Agarilytica rhodophyticola: one gene and its partner. The protein of the gene in region 1 binds, or shares a complex with, the protein of each later gene. Links are inferred from orthologs where the notes say so. Each region holds a gene or a part of one and is shown on either strand. Other genes may lie near its edges.

Region 1 (3,863 bases):
AAATCAGCATCTGTGCAATTTCTAACTCAGCAACATTCGACACCATTGGCAGCATAATACGCAAATTATCTAAGCCCTCACTGGCTTTGAGCATAGCTCTTACCTGTGTCAGGAAAATCTCTGGATGATCAAGGGTGACACGTATACCGCGCCATCCCAGAAAAGGATTATCCTCAGAAATAGGAAAGTAAGGCAAAGCCTTATCACCACCAATATCAAGCGTTCTCATGGTGACAGTATGTGGTGCAAATGCTTCCAGCTGATCGCGATAGGCAATACGTTGTTCTTCCTCACTGGGAAAACGGTCGCGTAACATAAAAGGGACTTCGGTACGATACAAACCGACTCCCTCAGCCCCGCGCTCAATTGAAATCATGGCATCGGCTTTAAGGCCAGTATTAACAAAAAGAGCAACACGGTGATGATCAGTGGTTTCGCAAGGTAAATCTTTTAATGTTTCAAGGCCTGCAACCAGATCCTTATCTTCATCGACAATGGCTTGGTACTGCTCACGCAAGGCATCACTGGGATCGACGTAAATGGTACCTCGGTAACCGTCGATAATAAGCTCGTGCCCTTCGAGCTTGGTGAAAGGAAAATCCACCGCACCCATAATTGTCGGAATTCCCATGGAGCGCGCTAAAATAGCAATATGTGAATTGCTAGAACCACGCAAAGAAACAAGGCCGACCAGTTTCTCCTGAGGTATTTCCGCTAATACCGAAGCCGTTAAATCTTCACCGACAAGAATACTTGCCTCTGGGTATACCCGCTTTTGCGTTGATAATTGCTGCAAATACGCCAGTACCCGACTGCCTAGATCCCTAACATCAGAAGCACGTTCTCGCAAATAAGGATCGCTCATGCTATTGAAAGTCGCTACGTGCTCCAGTATTACTTGACTCCAAGCATATTGAGCTGAGCAACCCTCTCGAATTTTTTCTATCACCTCTCGGCCAAGAGACTCGTCATCCAACATAGCCAAGTATGCATCGAACAAGATTCGCTCTTCTTTGTTGATGCGATTTTCTAACTCTTTACCCAGGTTGTTAACGTCTTCTCTCACCGCAGCCAAACAACGGTGAAAGAATGCGATTTCTTTATCAAGGTCGCTATAACCTTGATAGGGAACTGATTTCAGATCTGATAAAGGTGATGACACCACGCAGCGACCAATCACCACTCCCGATGAACCAGCGATACCAGTAAAGCGTGTTTCACTTTTTGATGATTTAGCTGAATGTAAAACACCTGTGGCTTCAGCATGGGCAATGACACCGGCCAACTGCGCCGACATAGTCACCAAGAATGCTTCATCGCCTTCATCAAAGCGGCGATTATCCTGCTGCTGCACAACAAGCACTCCCAGAACCTGACGATGATGAATTATCGGTGCACCAAGGAAGGAATTAAACTTTTCCTCACCTGTTTCTGGAAAATACTGATATTTGGGGTGATTAACAGCATTATCGATATTTATTGGCTCTTCGCGGGAAGCGACATGTCCCACCAAGCCCTGCCCCTTGGAAAGCCCTACTTTGCCTATCGAATCGCTGTTTAAGCCCTCTGTTTTCTTTAAGAGGTACTGATCATTCTCGTCGCGCAGGTAGATCGAACATACATCTGCGTTCATCGCAGCTTTAACACGCTGAACAATGATAACTAAAACTTCGTCAAGCTCTGAAGCAGCATTAACTTCTTGAACAATCTGACGGAGAGAATTTAGCATGCAGAGTCCCCATGTGAATCCGGGCCACATGCGACAATATCGCGGTTATATATAGGTAGCAGCTCCTTTAAGGCTTTGCGATAAACCTCTCGTTTAAAAGAAACCACTTTTGAAAGAGGATACCAGTAATTGGCCCATGCCCATTGATCAAATTCTGGGGAGCCACCGCTGTCTATACGAATAGAAGCTTCACTAGATAACAGCTTGAGCAAATACCATTTTTGTTTCTGGCCAATGCAAACTGGCGACTTATGAGAGCGAACAAGCTTTTTCGGTAATCGATAACGCAACCACCCTTTAGTGACGGCCATAATTTGAACATCTTTCTCTTGTAAGCCAATCTCTTCTTCTAATTCGCGGAAAAGTGCTACTTCGGGGTCTTCTCCTTGCTTGATCCCACCTTGGGGAAATTGCCAAGCATCCTGACCACCAACCCTTCGTGCCCATAGTATGCGTCCATGATTGTTCGCCAGGATAATACCGACATTCGGACGAAATCCATCAGGGTCTATCAAGCGAGCACCTCTCTCTATATTTGTTATAATAAGGCATCTATTGTTTCACAGTTTAGTAATATCCATCAAACCACGCAGATTTGCACGCCTTAAATAGTTTTTTTGCATGCAAATCAGTCAATTAGCGCCTATCTATAACATAGCTTTAAAGAGGCACTAGATGCATCACAAGAATGTGATGCTCAAAATCGACCGCAATAAGCCGTTGATTTTGCAAGCAAATAAAATGATATTTTTATTTGCAGTTGCCAGTATGAGGACAGGATGCACATCTCTGGCTAACAACTAATTCGTCTTTTTTTCAAAAAGCAGCCCTAATTTTTAGGCTAAGGATTTATATTGAGTTTAGCGATTTTTGACCTCGATAATACCCTACTCGGTGGCGATAGTGATCACAGCTGGGGAGAATTTATGATTGAGAAAGGCCTTGTTGATGGCGAATCTCACAAAACAGCCAACGATCAGTTCTATCAAGATTATAAAGCCGGCACCCTAGATATTAGTGCGTATGTCTCATTCACCTTGTCTCCACTTAGAACCATGAGTATAGCTGAACGAGAGAAACTGCATGAAGAGTTTATGGCGAGTAAAATTACTCCATTGATTCTCCCCAAAGCTCAAGCCCTAATCGAAAAACATAGAAATCAAGGCCATACCTTACTCATTATTACCGCTACTAATCATTTTATTACAGCTCCCATCGCCAGGCGCCTGGGGATAGAGAACTTACTTGCTACTGACCCGGAAGTTGTCGATGGGAAATTTACTGGTCGACTCGCCGGAACACCTTGCTTTCAAGAAGGAAAGGTTGTGCGTCTACGACAGTGGCTACAAGACAGACCAGAGGATATGGAAGAAAGTTTCTTTTACAGTGACTCGTTTAACGACCTGCCTCTGCTGGAACAAGTATCCTACCCGTACGCAGTAGACCCTGATGAAACCTTGAAAGAGCACGCTGAAAACAATAACTGGCCAGTCATAAGTTTAAGATAATGGATACAAAACTATATCGCTACAGCATCATTCTCTTATGCTCGCTTGGTTCTATCGCATGTGAACAGGAATCTTCGCCGTCAATAGAGGCACCGCAAGAGCGAGCAGAGACTGCCACTCACCACAATGCCCAAACCCAACAAATATCCAATGCTATGTTTAAAGCTGGCGCCGACGCATTGGATGAATCTGTAAGAAATTTTATTGCGCTAAAGTCAGCAATTGAAAAATTTATCGCAGCTCCCAATCAAGACAAATTAATCGCGGCCCAGCAAATATGGCTAAAGGCCGTGCTCTCTTATCGACATTTTTTTTATTTTCGCCATATAGGTTTAGTGGCACCGGATAAACTGCCGCAGCTCAATCAACTTGATTATCAGTTGGCCAGCTTCCCTATCCAACCCGGCTTTTTAGATACTTTTGGTGACTACCCTTACTCTGGGTTAGTGCACGATATCAGCTTTCCTCTAAGTAAACAGAGCCTATCAAATCAGCATGGTTTGACAGACTTAAGCGAAGTGGTACTTGGTTTGTATGCTCTGGAATTTATGCTGTTTGATTCTGGCAGAGAACGTAACTATGAAGATTTTCTGCAAGTAGACACCCTCGATAAAGAGCATAAAGAA
Region 2 (3,893 bases), 230 kb from region 1 along the record:
CTGGTGAAACCGGGCCTGACGCAATTTAATTGCTCTGCATTAATTTTTTTGTAAACAAAATCATATATTAGTCATAGTATAGAGCATGATGTCCTTGTAACCTTGATGTGTTTGTTTTTCAGATGGTTGCTAACTTTATTGTGATATATCACATAGAACAATTTTGCCCTTTTAGTTGTCTATAATTGCCAAGGTGTATGTAAGCTATACACCTTATGTCATAAGCTAAAATTAGTGTGAACAAGTCTGGATATTACGTCATTTACTTTTTGACAAATCAAATGTCCTGGGAGTATATTTTTTCCCTGTTCCATACCGCTATAAGCAATCAAATTAAGGTGTTTTTTTATAGCAAAATAAACTAAAAATAATTCTGTAAAGTTGTTGTAGGAAAAAAAATGAGCTATAACTTTATCGGAATTTTCATCAAATTCTTGCTGCGATTTATGAGGTTGTAACATGAGTACAGATGATCAAGATTTATCAACTGATCAATTGGACGATGTCGGTGAAGAGAATGCTACTGTCGAAGCTAGTACTGAAAGTGATGCATCAGTTTCGGTAAAAGACGCTGAACGACAACGCATTCAAGCACAGATCGAAGAGTTCTTAAATAAAGGTGGGCAGATAACACAGGTGGGCTCAAGCACTATGTCTGATCCTCCTAAGCGTCCTGAATCTAATTACGGCGGTCAACCAATATAGGTTGATGCCCCGGCAGCCTTCGCATTTTATCAGCAGATGATAAGGTGAACGGAGGCTGTCAATCTTACCTATGCGAGCCAGTGGCGTATAAACACCTAAGTAATTCTTGGATAATTCCTAGAATATTATTGTTAGGAGGTTAAAGCTACTAAATCTACAGGTACTTAGGTAATATGCGGTTGAGTATCTCACCGATATAGCCTAAAAATAGGGTTCCCATACTTGAACGGTAATAAGTTGGGTCTTGATTACCGATAGCCAATACACCAAAGATATTGCCGTGTTCTAGTACTGTCATGGCTGCAGAGCCCACATTTTGAGCATCTGAGTCGAATAAGAATTCCATCTCTTTTACGTCAATTCCTCCAGTAACTGCTTTAACAGATTTAAGGCGTTTGCCTATAGCGATCTTGGCTGTATTAATGGATTCAATTCTAGCTTCGCCAGCATTAACGCCATTACTGCCAAATAAAATCACCCTGGTATAGTGAATACCGAAGTCTTTATTAAAGCTGTGATATAGCGCGTCAATCAGCTCGGGAAGTGTTTTAGCCTCCAGCAGCGCCAGCACTAGACGTTTGGTCTTATCGAATAGCTGGTCGTTTTCACGGGCATTTTCTAGCAAATTATTAAGCCGTTGGCGCATCTCGATATTGCGTTCACGCAGTATCGATACTTGTTTTTCCACAAGAGATATTGCTTGACCACTGTTATGAGGCAGCTCTAGTTGGGCAAGCAAGTTTGGGTATTGTGAGAAAAAATTTTGGTTTTCAGCTAAAAATTTTGCCACTTGTTCGTGACTAAGCTTTTCAGGGTTTGCAGAAAATCTTTCGCTCATAGTTTAATTTGACCTTGGAAAACAGATACTGCTGGCCCTGTCATCATAACAGGCTTACCTTGCCCCTCCCAAGTTAAGGTTAAGGTGCCTCCAGGTAAATGAATATCAGTTGTGTGATCGAGTAATTGGCGCAAACGGCCAGCCACCATGGCAGCACAAGCGCCTGTGCCGCAGGCGAGCGTCTCACCAACGCCTCTTTCGAATACTCGCAATTTGGCTTCTCGGCGGGATAAAATCTGTAAAAATCCTGCATTCACTCGTTTCGGGAAGTGCTTATGCTTTTCGATCAGTGGGCCAAAGCGTTCAACGGGAAAGCTTTCTACATCATCTACCAGTGTCACAGAGTGGGGATTACCCATAGAGACGGCAGAAATTTCAAATGAACGACCACCAGCTTCTAACGGATATATCGACGCATAGTTCGCTGCTTTAAATGGGATTTTTTCTGGCTCCAGAACAGGCACCCCCATATCAACGGTAATACGATTATCTTCGTGTACATGCAACACAAGGTTGCCGTTGGTGGTTTCTACCTCTATTTTATTTTTTACCGTTAAACCACGTTGCCGCACGAATGCCGCAAAACAACGGGCACCGTTGCCGCAGTTTTCTACTTCGCCCCCATCTTGATTATAAATACGGTAGCGAAAGTCGGCGTTAGGTGTCTGCGGCGGTTCTACTAGCAAAACCTGATCGCAGCCGACGCCGAAGTTGCGGTCAGCGAGCTTACGCACTCTCTCAGGCGTCAGGTTAATTTTTTGGGAAATGCCATCGATCATCACAAAGTCGTTGCCGAGACCGTGCATTTTGGTAAAGCGCAAACGCATGTTAGATATTTTCCAGAAGATGTTCGCCGCGTATGAGATCGGCGAAGCTCTCGCGCTCGCGAATCAGGTAACTTTTGTCGCCATCCACCAAAATTTCTGGTGCGCGGTTGCGTGTGTTGTAATTAGAGGCCATAACAAAACCGTAGGCTCCACTAGAGAGCAGGGCTAAGCGATCTCCCTGTTTCAAGGCGAGCTCTCTCTCTTTGGCGAGAAAGTCACTGGTTTCACAGATGGGGCCGACAATGTCCCAAGTTAAAGTTTGCTCTTCTGAGTCGACTACAACAGGCTTGAGATCTTGCCATGCCTGATACAACGCTGGGCGAATATTGTCGTTCATAGCAGCATCAACTACAGCAAAATTCTTGTGCTCACCTGGTTTTAAGTACATGACTTCAGTTAACAATAAGCCGGCATTCCCCACGATAGAACGCCCTGGCTCAAGCACTAATTCTAGTCCTCTTGGGGCGATTTTCTCTTTGACTTTAGCCAAGTAAGTATCAATTGCAGGCGGCGTTTCATCGCGATAGACGACACCAATGCCGCCACCAAGGTCGATGTGTTGAATCGTAATCTCGGCTTCTTGTAATTGGTCGATGAGTATCAGCAGTCGATCTAGAGCGTCAAGAAAAGGCGTAATATCTGTGAGCTGAGAGCCAATATGGCAGTCCACACCTACAATATTAATATTCGGTAATGTGTTTGCCCAAGAGTAGATCCTCACAGCATCATCAATGGCAATTCCAAATTTATTCTCTTTTAATCCAGTTGAAATATAAGGATGAGTGTTAGCGTCTACATCTGGGTTTACACGCAGAGAAATGTTGGCTTGCTTATTCATTTTTTCCGCAACAGCGGATAAGGTCACCAGTTCAGCTTCTGATTCCACATTAAAACATGCGATGCCAAGCTCTAAAGCTCTTTCCATCTCCGCTTTAGACTTACCTACGCCAGAGAAAATAATCTGATTTGCGGCACCGCCGGCGCGCAATACTCGCTCTAGTTCGCCACCAGAGACAATATCAAAATGCGCTCCAAGAGCAGCCAATATTTGTAATATTGCTAGGTTGGAATTGGCTTTAACGGCGTAGCAAATCTTTCCTGGGTAATCACCCAATGCTTTAGTATAAGCGTGGTATGAATCGGTAATGGCCGCCTTACTGTAGACATATGAAGGGGTTCCATACTGATTTGCTATCCCATTTAGGGACGTGTTTTCCAGGTAAAGCTCATTGCCTTGTTGCGTGATTTCTTGCATTTCAACTTCTCGTTTCTATATGTTGTCTGATCTATATCTTGTCTGATCTATCTTTTCCGATCTTTTCTGTGGCCAGGCTAGATATGGGCCAGACTGCATATAGGTCAAACTATGTACGGGATGACCATACCTTTATTCTTGTTGCTCTTTCTGCTCTGGTTTAGGGTCATCTGGCAAGGTTAGCTCGCCCGTTTGACCGCATGCGCAGAGATACAGGATGACAGCAGCATAGAGTAAGGTTGATGTCACTTTAGAGTGCCAAGCTGAA

The links. Proteins that work in one complex are often made in the same cells at the same time.
Region 2: the proteins of BVC89_RS25610 (region 1) and dapF are in contact, whole or in part, in a solved structure (PDB 5YGU), measured with the Escherichia coli proteins. The link is inferred for Agarilytica rhodophyticola from one-to-one orthologs.

What each region holds. Positions count from the first base shown.
Region 1 is NZ_CP020038.1:6,193,595-6,197,457, forward strand. What follows is about bases 484-3,265. They hold BVC89_RS25610 (RNA pyrophosphohydrolase), read right to left. Parts: upstream 2,245-3,265; coding sequence 1,723-2,244; downstream 484-1,722. Other genes in these bases: ptsP (phosphoenolpyruvate--protein phosphotransferase), read right to left, coding at 484-1,729; BVC89_RS25615 (histidinol-phosphatase), read left to right, coding at 2,584-3,237; BVC89_RS25620 (imelysin family protein), read left to right, coding at 3,237-3,265. In the rest of the region: more of ptsP, read right to left, coding at 1-483; more of BVC89_RS25620, read left to right, coding at 3,266-3,863. UniProt on the Escherichia coli protein: Master regulator of 5'-end-dependent mRNA decay.
Region 2 is NZ_CP020038.1:6,427,144-6,431,036, reverse strand. The notes cover bases 456-3,267. They hold dapF (diaminopimelate epimerase), read right to left. Parts: upstream 2,371-3,267; coding sequence 1,540-2,370; downstream 456-1,539. Other genes in these bases: lysA (diaminopimelate decarboxylase), read right to left, coding at 2,372-3,267; BVC89_RS26580 (DUF484 family protein), read right to left, coding at 860-1,543; BVC89_RS26585 (hypothetical protein), read left to right, coding at 460-705. Outside these bases: BVC89_RS26595 (P-II family nitrogen regulator), read left to right, coding at 1-29; more of lysA, read right to left, coding at 3,268-3,625; BVC89_RS26565 (lipoprotein), read right to left, coding at 3,758-3,893. UniProt on the Escherichia coli protein: Involved in the succinylase branch of the L-lysine biosynthesis and in the biosynthesis of the pentapeptide incorporated in the peptidoglycan moiety. Catalyzes the stereoinversion of LL-2,6-diaminopimelate (L,L-DAP) to meso-diaminopimelate (meso-DAP).